2 regions of the Peribacillus sp. FSL E2-0159 genome follow, and region 2 is predicted to be linked to the other one. Evidence: a T-box and tRNA genes for the amino acid it is inferred to sense, from the RefSeq annotation. Region 2 holds a T-box; the other holds one or more tRNA genes.
What was found. The T-box of region 2 lies ahead of tyrS (tyrosine--tRNA ligase). A T-box ahead of a tRNA ligase gene usually reads a tRNA of that ligase, here a tRNA-Tyr.
Positions count from the first base shown of each region.

Region 1: it encodes a tRNA-Tyr, which carries the amino acid that the T-box ahead of tyrS (tyrosine--tRNA ligase) is inferred to sense. The anticodon was not compared.

Region 1 covers NZ_CP152053.1:164,223-176,189, reverse strand. The annotation lists gene glmM (phosphoglucosamine mutase) at 1-1,109, opposite strand, end outside; gene NYE63_RS01015 (CdaR family protein) at 1,166-2,530, opposite strand; gene cdaA (diadenylate cyclase CdaA) at 2,523-3,347, opposite strand; gene NYE63_RS01005 (anti-sigma factor) at 3,565-4,188, opposite strand; gene sigW (RNA polymerase sigma factor SigW) at 4,205-4,768, opposite strand; gene NYE63_RS00995 (aspartyl-phosphate phosphatase Spo0E family protein) at 4,939-5,124, shown strand; gene rocF (arginase) at 5,262-6,158, opposite strand; tRNA gene NYE63_RS00985 (tRNA-Ala) at 6,370-6,445, opposite strand; tRNA gene NYE63_RS00980 (tRNA-Gly) at 6,467-6,538, opposite strand; tRNA gene NYE63_RS00975 (tRNA-Gln) at 6,542-6,616, opposite strand; tRNA gene NYE63_RS00970 (tRNA-Tyr) at 6,721-6,804, opposite strand; tRNA gene NYE63_RS00965 (tRNA-Thr) at 6,823-6,898, opposite strand; tRNA gene NYE63_RS00960 (tRNA-Val) at 6,914-6,989, opposite strand; tRNA gene NYE63_RS00955 (tRNA-Glu) at 7,009-7,083, opposite strand; tRNA gene NYE63_RS00950 (tRNA-Thr) at 7,115-7,187, opposite strand; tRNA gene NYE63_RS00945 (tRNA-Asn) at 7,191-7,265, opposite strand; rRNA gene rrf (5S ribosomal RNA) at 7,311-7,426, opposite strand; rRNA gene NYE63_RS00935 (23S ribosomal RNA) at 7,503-10,435, opposite strand; rRNA gene NYE63_RS00930 (16S ribosomal RNA) at 10,612-11,967, opposite strand, start outside.
Region 2 covers NZ_CP152053.1:4,312,247-4,324,213, reverse strand. The annotation lists gene NYE63_RS21095 (transglycosylase domain-containing protein) at 1-940, opposite strand, end outside; T-box leader at 1,090-1,306, shown strand; gene tyrS (tyrosine--tRNA ligase) at 1,373-2,629, shown strand; gene rpsD (30S ribosomal protein S4) at 2,726-3,328, opposite strand; gene NYE63_RS21080 (GAF domain-containing protein) at 3,883-4,362, opposite strand; gene refZ (forespore capture DNA-binding protein RefZ) at 4,517-5,173, shown strand; gene hisJ (histidinol-phosphatase HisJ) at 5,175-5,978, opposite strand; gene ezrA (septation ring formation regulator EzrA) at 6,148-7,842, shown strand; gene NYE63_RS21060 (cysteine desulfurase family protein) at 8,072-9,220, shown strand; gene thiI (tRNA uracil 4-sulfurtransferase ThiI) at 9,217-10,428, shown strand; gene NYE63_RS21050 (alpha/beta-type small acid-soluble spore protein) at 10,511-10,717, shown strand; gene NYE63_RS21045 (acyl--CoA ligase) at 10,853-11,967, shown strand, end outside.

The DNA.
Region 1 (11,967 bases), 1.7 Mb from region 2:
GGATATTTCTTCATCTCGCCAGCGAGCTCCGATAAGGTTTTTTGGGTGTCACTCATGATGTTCACAAGCTGTAAGCCTGTCAACAAGCCATCACCTGTCGTGTTATAGTCCAGGAAGATGATATGTCCGGATTGTTCGCCACCAAGGTTATAGCCGCCTTTTCGCATCTCCTCGACCACATAGCGATCTCCCACTGCCGTCTGGGCGCTTTGTATACCATGCTCTTCAAGACCTTTATAGAAACCAAGGTTGCTCATGATCGTAGAAACCACTGTTCCCTGTTTCAGACGATTATTTTCTTTCAAGTATTTCGCACAGATATACATGATTTGGTCGCCGTCCACTATATTTCCTTTTTCATCTATCGCAATGACGCGGTCCCCGTCCCCATCGAAAGCAAGTCCAACATCCGCACCTTTTTCTTTTAAGAATTCAGCAAGTGCTTCAGGGTGGGTAGAACCTACCTTATCATTAATGTTCAAGCCATTTGGCGATGCCCCCATTGTAGAGATGTCTGCATCAAGATCTGCAAACAGATGCATGGCCAAGGCAGATGTCGCCCCATGTGCACAATCAAGAGCAACATGAATGCCTGTAAAATCTTCATCCACTGATTGTTTCAAGTACTGGAGATACTTTTGCCCTCCTTCGAAATAATCGTTCAAATGGCCTAAATCTCCGCCAACCGGGCGTGGAAGTTCATCCTTTTCCATATCTAATAGTGTTTCAATTTCAGCTTCTTGATCATCGGATAACTTAAACCCATCCGGTCCAAAGAATTTAATGCCATTATCCGCTACCGGATTATGCGAAGCGGAAATCATGACACCTGCTTCAGCACTTAAGGCCTTTGTTAAATAGGCAACTCCCGGTGTCGAAATGACACCCAGGCGCATCACTTCAGCCCCAATGGATAAAAGACCGGCAACAAGCGCACCTTCCAGCATTTCACCTGAAATACGAGTATCGCGCCCTATCAGCACTTTGGGTTTTTCTGTATTTCTAGTAAGAACGTAGCCACCAAAACGGCCTAGTTTAAATGCCAACTCCGGTGTTAATTCGCTATTCGCTATACCCCTGACTCCGTCTGTTCCAAAATATTTACCCATCTTTATCGCTCCTTCTTCGAATCGTTACTGAATTTAATGATGATGTTAAAGGAAGGTCATGTCTCTTCGTCTTTTTGTGTGATGGTGACCGAAACCGTTTTAGAATCCAGTTCCCATTCCACTCCCTCAGGCACTGTTACCGCCAAATCCACATCATGCGTACCTTCATCTAAATTACTCACATCTACTGTAAGATTAATGTCGTCTTTAGTTATTTTGTTCAAATCATCCGCCTCACCAAGCAAAGTGATGCTTGTTACATCGGATTCCAATTCGGCATTTTGGTCATCCTGTATGCCCACAGGCACTATTTGTATATTGTTGAAAGTTTTAGACTCAATGGCAGCCGGTTCATCTTCTTCTGTTTCTTCTTCGACTACTTGTTCTTCTTGTTTTTGTTCAGTTTCCGGTTCTTCCTCTTCTACGACTGGCTCTGCATTCTCTTCATCTTCATCTACATCAACTTTCTCTGTGCGAATCTTGACCTTGGCCTTACCCAAGGACATTTTTTGTACACTTTCCGGTTTATTAAGATCGAGTTCAAGTTCTGTATCACCATCAATTTTCGAGATATTTACAGGAAGATTTATTCCATCTATTTTTTCCAGGCTCGTTTCCGAACCAAATAAGGTAACCTCTTTTGGGTCGACACTTATACTCGTGATCCTGATGCCATCCTTTGCCTTGCCCATTTGCTTCGGTGCTATCGACACCGTCTTGGAAGGTATGCTCACTTCCAAGGAAACTGCAACAGAAGATGGCTCGATCGTCACATCAAGCTTATTCAAGTCCCTGTCCAGGGCTTTAACGGTTGCCTTGCTGTTCACCGTTTCGTTAAGTCCCTTACTTATTTCAAGGTTTGCCTTTACATAGGAAATTTGTTCAATCGCATCTTTAGCACCCGTTATTCTGACAGTTTTCGGGCTGACTGTTGGCTGACCAGCGGTATATCCCTCTTCAAGTAAAGAGCTATTATACTCGGCTTCAACGGAGAATTCCTTCGTCACCCGTTCCTGAACGTTGACTTCCGCATATTCCGGATCGATCGTCGCCACTAACTTTTCATTCAACTCACTTATTTTAAATGTGACGGTTCTGTCCCCCATTGATATTGCAGGATCAGAAAGGTCTACATACACTTTAAAGTCCCTTTGGTTTTTCGCATTTATCAATAGGCTTTTTGCTCCCTTTAGAGTAACATCAACCGTCTCCGGTACTCCGCTCACCACTAGATTCTCACGGTCATAGTATACTTCAACCGGTACATTTTCGATGGTCTCCGTACTGATTTCAGGGGCTGTCGATAAACCAAGGGATTTTTTATCCGACTCCATCTCAAAGTTAATGGAAATGAACAAAAGTGCTGCCAAGGCAAAAGCTACGATTCTCATAAACCAAGCGCTATTGGTGAATTTATCCATTCTTTTTCCCCCTCCAGTTAAAGATGCTTGAGGAAGTTGATTTGATGTTTTCCACTACCAGTTCACTTGTAAGCATGGCTCTAAATGATTCTTGATTCAAATCCCGGTAAAGTTCCCCGTTTTTAGTGACGGATATCCCTCCCGTTTCTTCTGAAACGACAATCGTAAGACTATCCGTAACTTCACTCATGCCTATGGCTGCCCTATGCCGTGTGCCAAGCTCCTTTGATATGAATGGACTCTCTGATAATGGCAAGTAGCAAGCTGCAGCCGCCACCTGGTTATTTTGTAAAATAACTGCGCCATCATGGAGCGGCGTATTAGGGATGAAGATATTAATGAGCAGTTCTGAAGAAATATAGGATTTTAGGGGTATCCCCGTTTCAACATAATCCCCCAGCTCCGTACCCTTCTCTATAGTAATCAAGGCCCCAATCCGCCTTTTTGCCATATAAGTCGACGCCTTTAGGATTTCTTCGACTAAACGCTCTTGCTGATTCTCTTCTGGAACGGTGCCCCTTGCAAAGAGCTTCCCGCGTCCTAATTGTTCGAGTGCCCTTCTCAGTTCAGGTTGAAAAATGACGAGAATCGCCAATACTCCCCAATTCATGACTTGTGCCATTAACCATCCGAGTGTATTGAAACCAAACAGGTTGCTTAAGCTTTTTACAATGACAATTACAAAAATTCCTTTTAGCAGCTGAATAGCCTTCGTTCCTCGAATAATAGTTAACAATTTATATATCACAAACCATACAAGGAGAATATCAATGAAATTTACTACATAGTCCCAAACAGTCAAATTGGTTAAAGACATGTTGTTTCCTCCAGTCAGTATTACTCCAAATACCAATTACATTCTTTATAAGATAACCTTAATAGTATACCATTTTTTAAATGATACATCTAAAAACTAGTGTGAGAAATTTACATAGGAAAAACGCATCATGAAAAATGGTTCATTTCCCATTAAAAAATAAAGCTGAGCGAAGTCACCGTAAATGAAAAACGATGCCCCTCCCAGCTACCATTCCTTATTCCTTTTTCTCCTCTTTAGCAGGAACCAACGAGGTTGCAGTATCCTTTACTTTATACCACATCCACTCAAAGGCTTGGTCAATAACATGGATGCTCCCAGTCACATTCCCTGCTTTAGACATATATTTATGCCCATTTATGACTGTCACATCTCCCTCTACTTCACCATCTATTTGAATATTACCATTTTGAACTACCACATTTCCCTTGATCGTCTCACCCTCAGGAACAATCACCGTTTCACCTTCGACCACTAAGTTCGGCTGCTTAGATACTGAAAAATGTTCGTCCTGATTATAAGTGGAAAAAACAGATCCTGTCATCAATATGATGAACATCGCTGCCGCTGTCATGAAGGGATGGCTTTTGAACCAACGTTTGGCACCTGTTGTTTTCGTTTCCTTTGGCAATTGAGCCATAACCTTTGCTGTAAAGTCATCCGGGGCCTTTATATGGGAAGTGCTTTGTACAAGAGCGACCGCCTTTTTCATTTCATGAAAGTAATCCCGGCATTCAGCACAGTTATGCAAGTGCTCTCGTAAAACTTCTTTATGCTCCGGTTTGATGTCCTCATCTAAATAATCATGCATATATTCAATGATTTCCTCATGGCAGTTCATTTTTCTCACCTTCTTTTTATAAATGGCGTAGTTGTTTACGCAAGGCTTCCCGACCGCGATGTATCCTCGTCTTAACCGTACCGACCGGCAAATCGAGTATTTCACTGATTTCCTTTAAAGATAACTCTTCAATATACTTCAATACGATTACCGATCGGTATTTTTCGGGCAATTTCATTATTTCCACTTGAATGGTTTCCTGTAGTTCTAAAGATTCAACCTCTTCCTCAGGTTTCGCCATATCCGATGCAATTTGGGAATACATATTCAATCCCTCTGTTCCTGCCACCTCTGCATCTAAATAATAATCCGGTTTTTTCTTCCGAAGCCGGTCAATACAAAGATTGGTCGCAATCCGATATAACCATGTAGAAAATTTCATTTGTATATTGAAACTTCGAATATTCACGTAGGCTCTTACAAAGGCCTCTTGGGCCAAATCTTCTGCTTCTTGCCTGTTTCCGAGCATCCTAAAACATATTTGGAATACTTTGTCCTTGTAAATTTCGACAATTTCCCCAAATGCATTATGGTCTCCCTTTAATACTTGATTAATTCTCTCTTTAATGAGTGCATCCATTTTCCGGTATTACCCCCGCTCATGCGGCTATACGATTACTACGAATCGTAAGCTAAAAGGTTTCAAAAATTTAATACATTAATTTTAACAAAGTTTTACATTTTATGTTTAAGAAAAAAAAAACAGGGCTATATAGTAAGAAATTGAAATTCAAGGGAGTGATTCTCTATATGACTGCAGAACAAATTTTAGACCATATTGAACAATACAGACAGAAAATGATGTTTTTGGCTTCCCGTTCTTCGATGGTGGATAATGAAGTTGTTGAAGTTAGCAGCAAACTGGATTCTTTAATCACCCAATACATCCATTTAACTAAAAATGGAGATCTCACAGACAGTCGTGCTCTTAAGTGAATATGGAAATAAGATTGCAACCATCTATCTATAGATATGTTCCTGTTACATACACCCTGGAAAATAAACCTACGTCTTATAGCATATAAAAAACAGTAACCCATTACAAGCCGGTTACTGTTTCTTTTATTTATTGGTTATAATAACTTTTCTCCAAATAGCGAACCCATTAGGGCCACGGCAACGATCGCCGTTTTATTTCGCTCATCTAAAATGGGATTCACTTCAACGAATTCAGCGGATGTAATCAAGTTGGATTCCGCAAGCATTTCCATGGCCAAATGACTTTCCCGATAACTTATACCACCAATCACCGGTGTCCCCACTCCGGGTGCATCTGCTGGATCAACTCCATCCAAATCCAATGAAAGGTGGACTCCATCCGTTCTTTCCCTTAAATAATCAATACATTCTTCCATGACCCGTGCCATTCCCATACGGTCGATCTCATGCATCGTGAATACTCTAATCCCTTTCTCACGGATAAGTTCTTTTTCCCCTTCGTCCAATGACCTTGCTCCAATTATTACGATGTTTTCCGGTTTCACTTTTGGAGCAAAACCATGGATATTGATTAGGTCCGGGTGTCCAACCCCAATACTGACAGCTAGGGGCATCCCGTGTATATTCCCTGATGGTGAAGTATCTTCCGTATTTAAATCCCCATGTGCGTCGTACCAAATCACACCTAAACTTTCATAGTGCTTTGCGACACCTGCCAGTGTACCTATAGCTATTGAATGGTCTCCCCCCAATACAAGCGGAAAGGAACCTCCTTCTATTATTTCATCAACTCTTGTAGCTAACTGGGTGTTCCCTTCTGCAACAAGCTGTAAGTTTTTTAGATTTGTCCCAGGCTCATCTGCATTTTCAGGACGCCCTACAATTATATCCCCTAAATCCTCTACTTCTATATTCAACTTTTCAAGACGCTCGACAATCTCTGCGCAGCGAATGGCACTAGGTCCCATATCCACCCCTCGCCTTGCTTGACCGAGGTCCATAGGCAATCCGATGACGGAAATTTTCTGAATAGACATACAATTCCCCCTTTCCACCATTTTATATCGTATATGCCGAGTGGTTCAACTCGACATTTTCATGTATAAAGATACACGTTTGACTATCACATATGTTTTTTGAAAAAAATATTTTCTGGGGATTAGTATACCCAACTATTTCTTAAACAAAAAAAGTCTTAAACCATTTTTGGTTTAAGACGTAAGTTTTGGTGTATGTAGTTGATGGTGGAGCCTAGCGGGATCGAACCGCTGACCTCCTGCGTGCAAGGCAGGCGCTCTCCCAGCTGAGCTAAGGCCCCTAAGGGATTTAAAATATATTAAGCGGAAGACGGGATTCGAACCCGCGACCCCAACCTTGGCAAGGTTGTATTCTACCACTGAACTACTTCCGCAAATGGCTGGGCTAGAAGGGATCGAACCTTCGCATGACGGAATCAAAATCCGTTGCCTTACCGCTTGGCTATAGCCCAATATATGTTATGAAAAGATTAATGGTCAACAAAATAAAAAGGTGGTAATCATACATTTCCCCAATACAGAGAATATATAACTGATCCACAGGATTTTATTAAAATGGTGGAGGGGGGCAGATTCGAACTGCCGAACCCGAAGGAGCGGATTTACAGTCCGCCGCGTTTAGCCACTTCGCTACCCCTCCGCACTATATGGTTGTAAATGGTGCCGGCAAGAGGACTTGAACCCCCAACCTACTGATTACAAGTCAGTTGCTCTACCAGTTGAGCTACACCGGCAAGTAAAGAATAAAATGGTGGAGGATGACGGGATCGAACCGCCGACCCTCTGCTTGTAAGGCAGATGCTCTCCCAGCTGAGCTAATCCTCCGTTTTAATGAATTAAGAAATGGTGACCCGTACGGGATTCGAACCCGTGTTACCGCCGTGAAAGGGCGGTGTCTTAACCGCTTGACCAACGGGCCGAACTGTTTTGTGTTCATAGATAGATTGGGAAGCTCCCAAGCGGATTCGAACCGCTGACCTCTTCCTTACCATGGAAGTGCTCTACCTACTGAGCTATGGAAGCATATGGCTCCGCAGGTAGGACTCGAACCTACGACCGTTCGGTTAACAGCCGAATGCTCTACCACTGAGCTACTGCGGAATAATATAATGTTTCCTAAAACCCATTTAAAGATTTAAATGAATAGCCTGGCAACGTCCTACTCTCACAGGGGGAAACCCCCAACTACCATCGGCGCTGAAGAACTTAACTTCCGTGTTCGGAATGGGTACGGGTATGACCTCTTCGCCATCATTGCCAGACTATATTCATTTTTGAAGAATTTTCATTCCTTCAAAACTAGATAATAATAAGAAGGTATTTCATTTTTTTAAAGCGTTGGTTAAGTCCTCGATCTATTAGTATCAGTCAGCTCCACATGTCGCCACGCTTCCACCTCTGACCTATCAACCTGATCATCTTTCAGGGATCTTACTAGCTTGCGCCATGGGAAATCTCATCTTGAGGGGGGCTTCATGCTTAGATGCTTTCAGCACTTATCCCGTCCGCACGTAGCTACCCAGCTATGCCTTTGGCAAGACAACTGGTACACCAGCGGTGCGTCCATCCCGGTCCTCTCGTACTAAGGACAGCTCCTCTCAAATTTCCTGCGCCCGCGACGGATAGGGACCGAACTGTCTCACGACGTTCTGAACCCAGCTCGCGTACCGCTTTAATGGGCGAACAGCCCAACCCTTGGGACCGACTACAGCCCCAGGATGCGATGAGCCGACATCGAGGTGCCAAACCTCCCCGTCGATGTGGACTCTTGGGGGAGATAAGCCTGTTATCCCCGGGGTAGCTTTTATCCGTTGAGCGATGGCCCTTCCATGCGGAACCACCGGATCACTAAGCCCGACTTTCGTCCCTGCTCGACTTGTAGGTCTCGCAGTCAAGCTCCCTTGTGCCTTTACACTCTACGAATGATTTCCAACCATTCTGAGGGAACCTTTGGGCGCCTCCGTTACTCTTTAGGAGGCGACCGCCCCAGTCAAACTGCCCACCTGACACTGTCTCCCACCCCGATAAGGGGCGCGGGTTAGAATTTCAATACAGCCAGGGTAGTATCCCACCAACGCCTCCACCGAAGCTAGCGCTCCGGCTTCTCAGGCTCCTACCTATCCTGTACAAGCTGTACCAAAATTCAATATCAGGCTGCAGTAAAGCTCCACGGGGTCTTTCCGTCCTGTCGCGGGTAACCTGCATCTTCACAGGTACTATAATTTCACCGAGTCTCTCGTTGAGACAGTGCCCAGATCGTTACACCTTTCGTGCGGGTCGGAACTTACCCGACAAGGAATTTCGCTACCTTAGGACCGTTATAGTTACGGCCGCCGTTTACTGGGGCTTCGGTTCAAAGCTTCGCTTGCGCTAACCTCTCCCCTTAACCTTCCAGCACCGGGCAGGTGTCAGCCCCTATACTTCGCCTTGCGGCTTCGCAGAGACCTGTGTTTTTGCTAAACAGTCGCCTGGGCCTATTCACTGCGGCTTTTCTGGGCTATTCACCCTAAAAAGCACCCCTTCTCCCGAAGTTACGGGGTCATTTTGCCGAGTTCCTTAACGAGAGTTCTCTCGCACACCTTAGGATTCTCTCCTCGCCTACCTGTGTCGGTTTGCGGTACGGGCACCTTACATCTCACTAGAGGCTTTTCTTGGCAGCGTGGAATCAGGAACTTCGGTACTATATTTCCCTCGCCATCACAGCTCCGCCTTAATGGAAACGGGATTTGCCTCGTTTCCGGCCTAACTGCTTGGACGCGCATATCCAACAGCGCGCTTACCCTATCCTTCTGCGTCCCCCCATCGTTCAAACGATGTATAGGTGGTACAGGAATATCAACCTGTTGTCCATCGCCTACGCCTTTCGGCCTCGGCTTAGGTCCCGACTAACCCTGAGCGGACGAGCCTTCCTCAGGAAACCTTAGGCATTCGGTGGAAGGGATTCTCACCCTTCTTTCGCTACTCATACCGGCATTCTCACTTCTAAGCGCTCCACCAGTCCTTCCGGTCTGACTTCAACGCCCTTAGAACGCTCTCCTACCATCGACACCATACGGTGTCAATCCACAGCTTCGGTGATACGTTTAGCCCCGGTACATTTTCGGCGCGGAGTCACTCGACCAGTGAGCTATTACGCACTCTTTAAATGGTGGCTGCTTCTGAGCCAACATCCTGGTTGTCTAAGCAACTCCACATCCTTTTCCACTTAACGTATACTTTGGGACCTTAGCTGGTGGTCTGGGCTGTTTCCCTTTCGACTACGGATCTTATCACTCGCAGTCTGACTCCCAAGAATAAGTATTTGGCATTCGGAGTTTGACTGAATTCGGTAACCCGTTGGGGGCCCCTAGTCCAATCAGTGCTCTACCTCCAATACTCTCATCTTGAGGCTAGCCCTAAAGCTATTTCGGAGAGAACCAGCTATCTCCAGGTTCGATTGGAATTTCTCCGCTACCCACACCTCATCCCCGCACTTTTCAACGTGCGTGGGTTCGGGCCTCCATTCAGTGTTACCTGAACTTCACCCTGGACATGGGTAGATCACCTGGTTTCGGGTCTACGACCTCATACTCATTCGCCCTATTCAGACTCGCTTTCGCTGCGGCTCCGTCTTATCAACTTAACCTCGCATGAAATCGTAACTCGCCGGTTCATTCTACAAAAGGCACGCCATTACCCATTAACGGGCTTTGACTACTTGTAGGCACACGGTTTCAGGATCTATTTCACTCCCCTTCCGGGGTGCTTTTCACCTTTCCCTCACGGTACTGGTTCACTATCGGTCACTAGGGAGTATTTAGCCTTGGGAGATGGTCCTCCCTGCTTCCGACGGGATTTCTCGTGTCCCGCCGTACTCAGGATCCACTCAGGAGGGAACGAAGTTTCAACTACAGGGTTTTTACCTTCTTTGACGGACCTTTCCAGATCACTTCATTTACCCCGTTCCTTTGTAACTCCATGTTGAGTGTCCTACAACCCCAAGAGGCAAGCCTCTTGGTTTGGGCTAATTCCGTTTCGCTCGCCGCTACTCAGGAAATCGCATTTGCTTTCTCTTCCTCCGGGTACTTAGATGTTTCAGTTCCCCGGGTCTGCCTTCAGTACCCTATGTATTCAGGTAAAGATACTGTTCCATTACGAACAGTGGGTTTCCCCATTCGGAAATCTCCGGATCAAAGCTTACTTACAGCTCCCCGAAGCATATCGGTGTTAGTCCCGTCCTTCATCGGCTCCTAGTGCCAAGGCATCCACCGTGCGCCCTTTCTAACTTAACCGTTAAAAAAGATCTTACAGATGCTTTGAAAAAAATTAATTGCCTTCTATCTATTATCTAGTTTTCAAGGAACAAAGCAGAAAGAATCCATCACATCGTGATGTTTGTCTTTCCTATTTGAATGAATTACTCATTCAAAACTGAACAAAACAAAAGCGCTCTCGTAATTATCCTTAGAAAGGAGGTGATCCAGCCGCACCTTCCGATACGGCTACCTTGTTACGACTTCACCCCAATCATCTGTCCCACCTTAGGCGGCTGGCTCCATAAAGGTTACCTCACCGACTTCGGGTGTTACAAACTCTCGTGGTGTGACGGGCGGTGTGTACAAGGCCCGGGAACGTATTCACCGCGGCATGCTGATCCGCGATTACTAGCGATTCCGGCTTCATGTAGGCGAGTTGCAGCCTACAATCCGAACTGAGAATGGCTTTATGGGATTCGCTTACCTTCGCAGGTTTGCAGCCCTTTGTACCATCCATTGTAGCACGTGTGTAGCCCAGGTCATAAGGGGCATGATGATTTGACGTCATCCCCACCTTCCTCCGGTTTGTCACCGGCAGTCACCTTAGAGTGCCCAACTGAATGCTGGCAACTAAGATCAAGGGTTGCGCTCGTTGCGGGACTTAACCCAACATCTCACGACACGAGCTGACGACAACCATGCACCACCTGTCACTCTGTCCCCCGAAGGGGAAAGCCCTATCTCTAGGGTTGTCAGAGGATGTCAAGACCTGGTAAGGTTCTTCGCGTTGCTTCGAATTAAACCACATGCTCCACCGCTTGTGCGGGCCCCCGTCAATTCCTTTGAGTTTCAGCCTTGCGGCCGTACTCCCCAGGCGGAGTGCTTAATGCGTTAGCTGCAGCACTAAAGGGCGGAAACCCTCTAACACTTAGCACTCATCGTTTACGGCGTGGACTACCAGGGTATCTAATCCTGTTTGCTCCCCACGCTTTCGCGCCTCAGTGTCAGTTACAGACCAGAAAGTCGCCTTCGCCACTGGTGTTCCTCCAAATCTCTACGCATTTCACCGCTACACTTGGAATTCCACTTTCCTCTTCTGCACTCAAGTTCCCCAGTTTCCAATGACCCTCCACGGTTGAGCCGTGGGCTTTCACATCAGACTTAAGGAACCACCTGCGCGCGCTTTACGCCCAATAATTCCGGACAACGCTTGCCACCTACGTATTACCGCGGCTGCTGGCACGTAGTTAGCCGTGGCTTTCTGGTTAGGTACCGTCAAGGTACCAGCAGTTACTCTGGTACTTGTTCTTCCCTAACAACAGAACTTTACGACCCGAAGGCCTTCTTCGTTCACGCGGCGTTGCTCCGTCAGACTTTCGTCCATTGCGGAAGATTCCCTACTGCTGCCTCCCGTAGGAGTCTGGGCCGTGTCTCAGTCCCAGTGTGGCCGATCACCCTCTCAGGTCGGCTACGCATCGTCGCCTTGGTGAGCCATTACCTCACCAACTAGCTAATGCGCCGCGGGCCCATCTATAAGTGACAGCGTAAACCGTCTTTCCATCTTCTCT
Region 2 (11,967 bases):
CGGATGGCATCTCCGTTTTACCGATAAAGTCTTTTGTTATGTCGTATGCGTTTGCTTTATCATATTCTTCTTTTGTTATGTATCCGTTACTATACATCCGCTTTAAAACGGTTTTCATCCGGTTGATGCCGGGCTCTTGATTTTCTTTCAGTTTTCCTTTCTGGGTATATGGCGTATAACCGAAAGGACTTTGCGGCAATCCAGCAATAAAGGCTGATTGGGGCAGTGTCAGATCTTTGGCCTCCACGCCAAAAATACCTTCAGCGGCGGACTCGACACCAGCGATGTTGCGGCCTGAAGAGTTTCGTCCCAAAGTGGAGACGTTTAAGTAGGTTTCCAAAATCTCTTCTTTTTCAAAGAACTTTTCGACCCGGAGCGCTAGAAGGATTTCTTTTGCTTTCCGGTCAAATGATACTTCGTTGGTGAGGACCTGGTTTTTAATGAGCTGCTGTGTTAATGTACTTCCTCCCGATTGGACGGTTGCATTCGAAAATTCCTGGTAAACGGCACGCAGGATGGCTTTCGGGACAACTCCGTCATGCTCATAAAAATACTCATCCTCTGTAGCGATGACTGCATTTTTTAGATGCTCGGAAACTTTATCGATGGACACTTCTTCACGCTCAAGGTCACTCTTAAGCTTGCCCAAGTATACGTTATCAGCAAAGTATACTTCAGAGGTCTCTTCATAATTGTAAATGTCTTTTTTCAAATCCTCTTTTGAGCGTACCGGCTCATCATTGACGAGGGCAGCGAAATAGCCGGCCCCGACGCCGCCGGCGAATGAGAATCCTAGAATCCCGACAATAATGAGGATCAGCGTTAAATTCCAAATGACTTGGTATGTAACCCGCGCGTTCTTTTGTGTTTTTTCATTTTGAAAAAAACGGGTCAGCTGCTTCCAGATTGTTAGAAATCTATCTTTTTGATTATTATTCATCGTATCATACCCCCTGAAATCACATATATTATAGCATATAACAGGTAGGGGAAAGGGCATCTTTCTTATTTTTCTAGAATCTGTAAGGGTGATGTTGACAATGATTCTTATGTATGATAAAAGTTTATTAACAATAATAAAATGATTAAATGATCGCGATGATAGGACCCAGTAGTCAGACTATCCCTGTTTCAGAGAGCCGGTGGTTAGTGGAAATCGGTACAAATGGTATGATGAATTACTTCCTTGAGCATTTGCTGTGAAATGATTAGTAGCAGGAAACGGTTGACGGCCGTTATTCGTCTTGAGCGGAGGGCATATTATGTCCTCAAGTTGGGTGGTACCGCGAATTCATTCGTCCCTTCATATTTTATGAAGGGGCGTTTTTGTGTGCTTTTTGCGGGTTTTTCTAAGTTAGAGGAGGAATATTTAATGGAATTGCTTAAAGACCTCGAGTGGAGAGGGATTATTTATCAACAAACGGATGAAGAGGGTTTTAAGGACCTTTTAGAAAAAGAGAAAATTTCTTTATACTGTGGTGTAGATCCAACTGCGGATAGTATGCACATCGGACATCTATTGCCATTCTTGACATTGCGCCGTTTCCAGCAGCACGGTCATCGTCCACTTGTGCTAGTAGGCGGTGCGACTGGACTTATTGGTGATCCAAGCGGTAAAAAAGAGGAACGCCAGCTGCAAACGCTGGAAAAAGTACTTTATAATGCAGACTGCATAAAAGGGCAGCTATCCCACATCTTTGAATTCGACGGTGAAAATGGTGCGGTCATGGTCAATAACTATGACTGGATAGGTAAAATCGATATGGTTACGTTCTTGCGTGATTACGGGAAATACATCGGCATTAACTACATGCTGGCAAAAGATACGGTTGCTTCCCGCTTGGATACGGGAATTTCCTTTACTGAATTTGCGTACACGATCTTACAAGGAATTGATTTCGGTCATTTATACAGTAATTACGACTGTAAATTGCAAATTGGCGGCAGTGATCAATGGGGCAACATTACGACCGGGCTTGAAATGATCAGAAAATCCAATGATGAGAATGCTAAAGCATTCGGTATGACGATCCCGCTCGTAACGAAAGCGGATGGAACGAAATTCGGTAAAACGGAAGGTGGAGCGATTTGGCTTGACCCGGAAAAGACGACTCCGTATGAATTTTACCAATTCTGGATCAATACAGCCGATGCTGATGTAGTGAAATACTTGAAATTCTTCACATTCCTATCTCGTGAGGTGATTGAAGAGTTAGAGCAATCCGTACAGTCCGAACCGCATTTGCGTAAAGCGCAAAAAGCTTTAGGGGAAGAAATGACCCGTTTGATTCATGGTCAGGATGCTCTTGACCAAGCAATCAAAATCTCTGCCGCCCTATTCAGCGGCGAGGTGAAGAATTTAAGTGCAGCGGAAATCAAATTGGGCTTTAAAGATGTCCCTAGCTTCGAACGCGAAAGCAAGGAAGATATCGGTTTGGTCGATTTAATCGTTGAAGCGAAAATTTCACCATCAAAGCGTCAAGCCCGTGAAGATATTCAGAATGGGGCAATCTCCATAAATGGGGAGAAAGTGACAGATCTGCAATATGTAGTGACGGAAGCTGCCAAGATTGAAGGGGAGTTCATCCTCGTTCGTCGCGGCAAGAAGAAATACACATTAGTGAAATGATTGTTCAAAGCCCGGCTGAATCCCAGCCGGGCTTTGTCATGCAAGGGTGTTTAGGTGCAAAAAAAACCCCATCCAAGGATGGGGTTTTTGAAGTTATTAACGAGAGTAGAACTCAACGATAAGAGCTTCGTTAATTTCAGCAGGCAATTCAGAACGTTCTGGTAAACGAGTGAAAGTACCTTCTAATTTCTCAGCATCGAAAGTAAGGAAATCAGGAACGAAGTTAGTTGCTTCAACTGATTCTTTGATGATTGAGAAGTTGCGTGATTTTTCACGAACTGCGATTGTTTGTCCAAGAGACACTTTGTAAGATGGAATGTCTACGCGGCTTCCGTCTACAGTGATGTGACCGTGGTTAACAAGTTGACGTGCTTGACGACGTGTACGAGCTAAACCAAGACGGTAAACTAGGTTGTCAAGACGTGATTCAAGAAGAATCATGAAGTTTTCACCATGAACACCTTTAAGTTTGCCAGCGCGGTCGAACATTGAACGGAATTGACGTTCAGTGATTCCGTACATGTGACGAAGTTTTTGTTTCTCTTGTAGTTGCATTCCGTATTCAGAAATTTTTCTACGTTGGTTAGGACCATGTTGTCCTGGAGCATAAGGGCGTTTTTCTAATTCTTTACCAGTACCTGTTAGGGAAATTCCTAAACGACGGGATAGTTTCCAGCTTGGGCCAGTATAACGAGCCATAGGATGACTCCTCCTTTAAATGTTTTTATTTTGGTAAAATAAAAACCGTGTGAATGTACGATCATGACCATTTTGTTTTCATGTACCTTCGCCCTAGCAGCAGAGAGTTACGAGATACACCTCTGTATTGAGGAACAAAATGAGAACATAAAGGCTGTCACATAGGCTGCAATATTTTACACAAGGAGTATTGTATAATATTCTGCTCAATGAGTCAAGGACAGTTGTGATTAATTAAGGAATAGATAAAGAGAATCGCAGCAGGAAATACAATATATTTAAAAAATACAATTTTTAGGGAGTTTTTTTCAATTGTAAGCCTTAATGAAATATGAATACAGAATTATGGATGGTTTCCGACATTTCTTTGGAGCCCTTGCGATGGATGTGGTTCAATCCTGTTTCTTTTGCATCATTTCAAAGTGAAATAAAGGTTCTCTAAAAATGTCATGAGGCATTATATATTGCGAAGAATTCAGGAAAGGACCGGATACATGTATGTGGGCTCCTGTAATGGAAAAGGGAGCAGGCAAGGATTGCCGCTCCCTTTAACTTTATAGATGATTGGAAAGGATTTCAGCGAACTTCTCCAATCCTTGCTGATCCATTTCGTCAAAACGGTCCGTGACCGGGCTGTCGATATCGAGGACACCGTACAATTTTCCATCCTTCATGAGCGGTATGACAATTTCCGATCTTGATGCCGCATCGCAGGCGATATGTCCAGGGAATTGATGGACATCCTCTATGCGCAGGGTTTTTTCAGTTGCCGCTGAAGTTCCGCATACGCCCTTGCCCATTGGAATGCGGACACAGGCTGGTAGGCCCTGGAAGGGTCCTAGTATTAATTGGCCTTCTTCGTATAAATAAAAGCCGACCCAGTTAATCTCATCGAGAAACTGATTAAGTAAAGCTGCCGCATTGCTTAAATTGGCTAACTGGTTCGTTTCATCTTCGATTAAGGCAAGAAGTTGTTTTTGGACCAGTTCATAGTTTTTTTCTTTTTTTCCTTGATACATTTCGACATTAAACAAAAGCGTTCACCTGTCTTCCGCATATTTTTACAGCACTTTCTAATCATGATGCTTTATTGTTGGGAAATTGTCGAGAACTTACTAAAGGATTCAGGCTCTTCCGTGAAGAAGTAGTCCACAAGACTTGTCTCAAAGAAAGCGAGGGATTGCCTGAATGAATCGCCAGACGCCAACGAAACAAGCCATTGTGGAAGCTGCATTGCATTTATTTCATTTAAAAGGCTATCATGCTACATCCATACGGGATATTGCGAATAAAGCGAAAGTGAATGCTGCAAATATTGCCTACTATTTCAAGAATAAGCAGGGGTTGCTGGAATTCTGTTTCACTTCCTATTTAGAAGAATATATCCTGGTACTTGAGACGAACATGACACTGCTGGAACTTAAAGGCCCGCAGCATTGCTTGATGAATCTTGTAAAGGGTATTCTCGCTTTCCAGAGGGAAAACTTCCTAGCTGCACGGTTCATATATGGAGAATCATCACTCGATTCCAATTTAAACCGCGAAATTCATTCGACTTATTTTACAAAGGAAAAGTCTTATTTTCAATATGTTTTGGAACAAGGGATCAAGAGCAGGAGTTTCCAGCAGGTCTCCGTACCCATGTATATGCTGCAGTTGAAGGGTTTATTGACGGCCCCTGTCCTGCATACCCATTATGCGATGGATGTGCTTCATGTCTTCCCGCAGGAAGCCTATTACACGAATATTTATGCCAATGAAGTCGGACGTTTTCTGCAAGATACCCTTTTCATCGCCGAAGACCTACAGCCACTGTTAGCCGGCCGGCCTGAAGTGTATACATGAGTTAACCATTGAACCCTGCAATCAGTGCCTGATGGCCCTGACCCAAATCTTTAGCCTGATGGGCATCGGAACCGTAAATAAGCGGAATGCCGAGATCTAAAGCACGCTTTGCAAATCGTTCAGGAGGGTAGGGTTCACCGCATAGCGGCTTTACAAGACCGGCCCCATTATAATCTAGTTCATACCTTTGAGCCTTGATCATATCGAGAACCTTGTAAACCCGCTCGTCAAAACTTGATGCCGGCGGATATCGATGCTGGAATTTATGGACAAGCGTAATATGTCCAATCCGTTTTGGTTTATATATGCCTAAATCCGCTTCTATTGATTTTTCCAGTGTATCGTAATATTTGGCATACACCGATTCCACTGAACCTAGTTCATTGGCAATCTCACCAAACCCATTTTCGCTGAAATCGATGCAATGCCAACTGTCTTGATGCTTGATGAAGTGGACGGAAAGTATACTATCATCAAGGAATTCTCCGATTTCGTCGAGGAATTCTTTTGTTTCTTTTTCATACCCCTCTATAAAGTCAACCTCCAGACCTGTTTTGATCAGGATTTTGTCTTTATAGCGTTTTTTCAGTACGCGGAGCTCTTGAAAGTAATCCAGGAGCAGGGCAGCGTCCATGCCGCTGTCTTTTTCAGGCGTAGGATCTTGAAAATCTCGTGGCAATGGAGCATGTTCCGTAAATGTGATTTCCTTTAATCCTAGCTCGATTCCCCGCGTAATATATTCATCGAATTTATCCGTAGAGCCGTGAGGGCAAAACGGAGTGTGCACATGACCGTCAGCTTTCATAGTCCTTCCCTCCCAAAAAACAGGTATTTGTAGCAATTTTCTACAAAAAAATCATTTTTCTCGTCAAAAATTATTGCTAACATGGTATCATAAAAGCATTAAATTTAACATTTTTTAAAATTGATATATAAACGAGCAAGACTGTAAGGACTAGAACAGGGGGCTTACCATGGATTACATAATTGGGGTAATTGTATTAATTTTGATTTTCATCATTTGGGGTTATTTTTTCAAAAAGAGATATTTTAAAGAAATCGATCGACTGGAATCCTGGAAAATAAGCATCACGCACCGCCCCGTGCTGGAAGAGCTTTCTAAAGTCAAACAATTGAACATGACAGGTGAAACAGAGGAAATGTTCGAAAACTGGCGCATTGAATGGGACGCCATCATTACGGATCATATGCCAGAAGTCGAAGAACTTTTATTCGATGCCGAGGAATTCGTCGATAAATACCGTTTCAGCCGTTCAAAAGAGGTACAGCGCAAAATTACAGTCAAGCTGAATGAAATCGAGGAAATGATCAAAAAGATCTTATACGAACTGAATGAACTCGTAGGCAGTGAGGAAAAGAATCGATTGGAAATTGAGGATATCAAAGAATCCTACCGTCAATTGAAGAAATCCTTGCTTGCACACAGGCATAATTACGGTAAAGCGGCTGATAAGCTGGAAAGTTCCTTGGATGAAGTATTGCAGATCCTTCAGAAGTATGAAGAAGAGACCGTGAACGGCAATTATTTGAATGCGAGGGAGCTTGTCCTATCCATTAAGGAAAAATTGGCGGTTCTGTCAGTTAAAATGGAAATGCTCCCTAAATTATTGGTAGATAGCCAATCCGAGCTGCATTCCCAGCTTCATGAATTGAAGGATGGTTATGAGGAGATGTCAGGACAAGGGTATCTGTTGAGTCATATCCAATTCGAGCAGGAAATATCACGGCTTGAGGAGGAACTGGAACTATATAAAACACAATTGGAAAATGCCGAAACAGAAGCTGTGGAAAAAGGCATTAAAGAAATGCGCGAAAGCATTGAGGTGCTTTATGACCTTTTGGAAAAAGAAGTACTTTCAAAACAGTATATCTTGAAAAATGATGAAGTTCTCAGGAAAACGATAAGTGACCTAGAATATGAAAACGATAAACTTAAAGTTGAAACCATACATGTTCAACACACATATCATCTGACGGAAAATGAGCTCGATGCACAACGGAAAATGGAAAAGCAGATTACCCAGATTTCGAAACGCCATCAATTGCTCGTCTTGAAAATGGAGGATAATGTGATGGCAAGTTCCCTTATCAGCGAAGAGATGCAGGGGCTGGCTGTACAGTTGAAGGAATTACAGGAAAATCAAAAGGACTTTACCGTTAAATTACAGGCTTTACGAAAAGATGAAATGGATGCCAGGGATTCACTGGCCGAATTGAAACGCAAAATGGTCGATACTGGACGCTTAATTACAAAAAGTAATATTCCAGGTCTTCCAGAAGAGTATAAAGTGGTGCTTCAGGACGCTAAAGAATGCATGGATGACGTTCAGGGGAAACTTGAAGAAAAGCCGCTTGAGATGGCCGCTGTTTATATTTATTTGGAAAAAGCGGTTCAACAGGTGAATAGGGTCCACGAAAAAGCGCAAGAATTGATCGAACATATGTATTTGGCCGAAAAGGTGATCCAATTCGGAAATCGCTATCGAAGCAGTCACGATATGGTTGCCGAGAGCCTTAGGGAAGCCGAAGCCAAATTCCGAAGCTATGAATATCAAGCCGCATTGGAAACCGCAGCCACGGCCATAGAAAAGGTCGACCCAGGCAGTTTACAAAAAATCGGGGCGAACATCGAAGAAGTCCTTTCCTGAAAACCCGCCATGGCGGGTTTTTTTCTTTTACCGGACCCTGAATAGATAGGTGGGAAGTTAAATCATTCAGCTGGAATAAAAAGTAGCACGTCTCCTATCATTCATGGACCAGTGTTTTACATTCTCTTTCAAATTCAATTATGTTAATATTAGAAGTTGCAACAGCAACATTGAAACTTATATTTAGTAGAGTGACCATCATAGATACAAAAACATGGAAGGTGAACCCATGATTTATTTTGACAATAGTGCAACAACAAAACCATATCCCGAAGTAATCGAATCATTCATGAAGGTAACTTCGGACTATTTCGGGAACCCCTCTTCGCTTCATGGACTTGGGGTGCAATCCGAAAAACTGCTTTCCGCTGCAAGAAAGCAGATCGCTGATTTATTGAAGGTGAAGAGTTCGGAAATATATTTCACTTCCGGAGGGACGGAAGGAAATAATCTTGCCATTAAAGGGGCCGCCCACTCTCAGGGAAATCGCGGCAAACACATAATCACGACAGCGATTGAACATCCTTCTGTAGAAGATGCATGCCAATCATTGACGAAAATGGGTTATGAGATCACATATCTTCCCGTTAACGAATTTGGGCAAATTAATGTAACGAATCTTAAGCATGCATTGAGGGAAGATACCATTTTGGTTTCTATCATGCATGTTAATAATGAAGTTGGCTCGATACAGCCGATTGCTGAAGTGGGCAAATTGTTAAAACAATACCCAAACGTGCTCTTTCATGTCGATAATGTTCAGGGTACAGGCAAAGTTACGTTATCATTGCGTGATGCCAATGTGGATTTATGTACAATCTCCGGCCACAAGGTGCACGGCTTGAAGGGGACGGGCATCCTTTATGTTCGTGAAGGCGTTCGGGTCGATCCGCTTTTCCATGGTGGCAATCAAGAAACGAAAATCAGGAGCGGAACCGAGAATGTCGCGGGAATTGTTGCCTTATCGAAGGCTTTGCGTATTAGTATGAACAATCAATTGCTGTATCATGATAAGCTGCAGCAAATCAAAACTTATTTATATAAAGGTTTGAAGGAAATGGACGGGGTGTTGGTTAACAGTCCTGAAGAGGGTGCACCCCATATTGTGAATTTTTCCGTTCCGGGACTTAAATCCGAGGTATTGCTGCATGCACTTGAATCGGAAGGAATATATGTTTCGACGACTAGTGCCTGTTCTTCGAAAAAAAGGACGGTAAGCAAAACGGTGGATGCGATGTTCCATAATTCAGCTCGTTCCGAAAGCGTCATCCGAATCAGTACTACCTATGGCAATGAAATGGAAGAAGCAAAGCAAGTTCTGGCGGCGATACAGAAAATAGTCGCTAATTTAGAAAAAATAATGAGGGTTGCAAAATGAAATTTGATCATATAATTATCCGTTATGGAGAAATCTCCACGAAAAAAAGAAACCGTAAAGGCTTTGTAGACAAAATGAAGGCACATATCCGCTGGAGTTTAAAAGATATAGAAGGCGTAGTGCTTACAGCCAACCGGGAGCGGATGTACGTTCTCCTGAACGGTGCGGACCATAAGCCTGTCATTGACCGATTGAAAGGCATTTTTGGAATTCAGTCATTAAGCCCTGCGATAAAAATAGAGCGTGATCTGGAAGTGATGAAAACGGCAGCATTGTATTACCTTAATCATACTCTTGAAGAGGTAAACACGTTCAAAATCACGACAAAACGCGCGGATAAGGATTTCCCATATAACACAGATGAAATTAACAGGGCAATCGGCGGGCATTTGCTTCGAAATACAGAAGATTTAAAAGTGGATGTAAAGAACCCTGATTTGAACCTGCTAGTGGAAGTGAGACGCGAAGCCGTGTATTTGACAGGTGAAATCATCCAGGGGGCAGGCGGTCTTCCATTCGGGTCAAGCGGAAAGGCGATGCTGATGCTTTCAGGCGGGATTGATAGCCCCGTTGCGGGATTCCTTTCGATGAAACGGGGATTGGACGTGGAAGCGATCCATTTTTACAGCCCACCGTTCACAAGCGAACGTTCACGTCAAAAGGTCATTGATTTGGCGGGCAAGCTGGCAGAAATAAATGGAAGCATGAAAGTGCATATCGTTCCATTTACGGAAATCCAATTATTGATTCAAAAACAAATCCCGGAAAACTACTCAATGACTACAACCCGTCGTTTAATGATGCGGGTCGCCGATCGAATCCGTGAAAAGGAAGAAGCCATGGCACTGATTACCGGTGAAAGCCTTGGACAGGTTGCGAGCCAGACGATGAGCAGCATGTTTGCAATCAATGAGGTGACGAATACACCGATCCTGCGTCCGCTGATTACGATGGATAAAACGGAAATCATCAAAATTGCAAGAGAGCTTGAGACTTTTGAAATATCCAATCTGCCGTACGAGGATTGCTGTACGGTCTTTACGCCGGCAAGCCCAAAAACGAAACCGAAACGTGAAAAAGTCAATTACTATGAAAGCTTCGTCGACTTTGAATCCTTGATTGAAAAAGCGGTCTCCGAAACAGAAGTATTGACGGTTAAACCTGGTCAAACTTTCGATAAGGAAGAAGCGATGGAAGACTTATTTTAATATCCTGTAATTACCAATAAAATAGTGCGAATGAAGCCATGTGTTTTAACACACTCTATAATCACAAGGAGGTGAAAAACACATGGCAAACAACAACAGCTCAAACGAATTATTGGTACCTGGAGTTGAACAAGCTCTACAACAAATGAAATATGAAATCGCTACAGAATTCGGCGTACAACTTGGTGCCGACACAACATCTCGCGCTAACGGTTCAGTTGGTGGAGAAATCACAAAACGCCTTGTTCAAATGGCTGAACAACAATTAGGCGGAGGATTCAAAAGATAATTTAATAAATATGGCTACAGAGAGCGGGTTCTAACACCCGCTCTCTTTATTTATTTGTAAAAATACATAGAAATATTAGAGAAGTATCTTGTATAATGAGTAGGTACTAAGAGTTCATAATTGGAGGGGAAGAATATGAAGCGTGAAGACTTATTGGCTCCGGAACATTACAACTTAGTGAGTGAAATGGAACGTTATGCAAAAGATCCAGAAAAAGTTGCCGTACTTTGGGAGAACGAAACCGGAGATAAAAAACAACTTACATATGAGAATTTATTAAAAAGTGCAAATAAAATTGGAAATGCCTTCAAGAAAAAAGGACTGGGTAAAGGTGATACGGTCCTTATCATAATCCCTCGTTTAGTGGAAGCTTATCAAGTGTATTTAGCCGCATTGAAAATTGGCATGATTGTCATACCTTGTTCTGAAATGCTTCGTGCGAAGGACTTGCAGTATCGAGTCAATCATGGTGATGTCAAAGGAATCATCAGTTATCATGAATATACTCATGAATTGAATGAAATAGAAGGAGCGGATAGCCTCCTGAAATTTTCAATCGGAAAACGAATCGAAAATTGGCTGAATTTGAATGAGCTTGCCGATGAGGAATCCGATCAACTGGCCATGGCCGACACGAAGAGTGCGGATATGGCATTCTTATCGTATACTTCCGGAACGACAGGAAATCCAAAAGGGGTCGTCCATACACATGGATGGGCTTATGCCCATTTGAAAACGTCTGCTGCAAACTGGCTCGGCATCAGCGAAACGGATGTGGTTTGGGCCACTGCAGGCCCAGGTTGGCAAAAGTGGATCTGGAGTCCTTTCCTTGCGGTTCTAGGAACAGGAGCGACCGGCCTTGCCTATCATGGGAAGTTCGAAGCAAAAAAATATCTTCAGCTGCTTCAGGACTACAAAGTGAATGCATTATGCTGCACACCGACCGAGTATCGATTGATTGCAAAGGTGGATAACCTTGATGACTATGATTTATCCCATCTTCATAGTGCTGTATCAGCGGGAGAGCCTTTAAATCAAAAAGTGTTCGAGGTCTTTAAAAACCATTTCCATATTGAGGTTCGTGATGGATATGGACAGACCGAAAATACCCTGTTGGTAGGTGTAACGAAAGGCATGGAAATTAAATTGGGCTCTATGGGCAAACCGACTCCGGGCAACCATGTGGAAATCATTGATGATTCCGGTAAACCTTGTTCTCCTGGCGTAGTGGGGGATATTGCCGTACATGT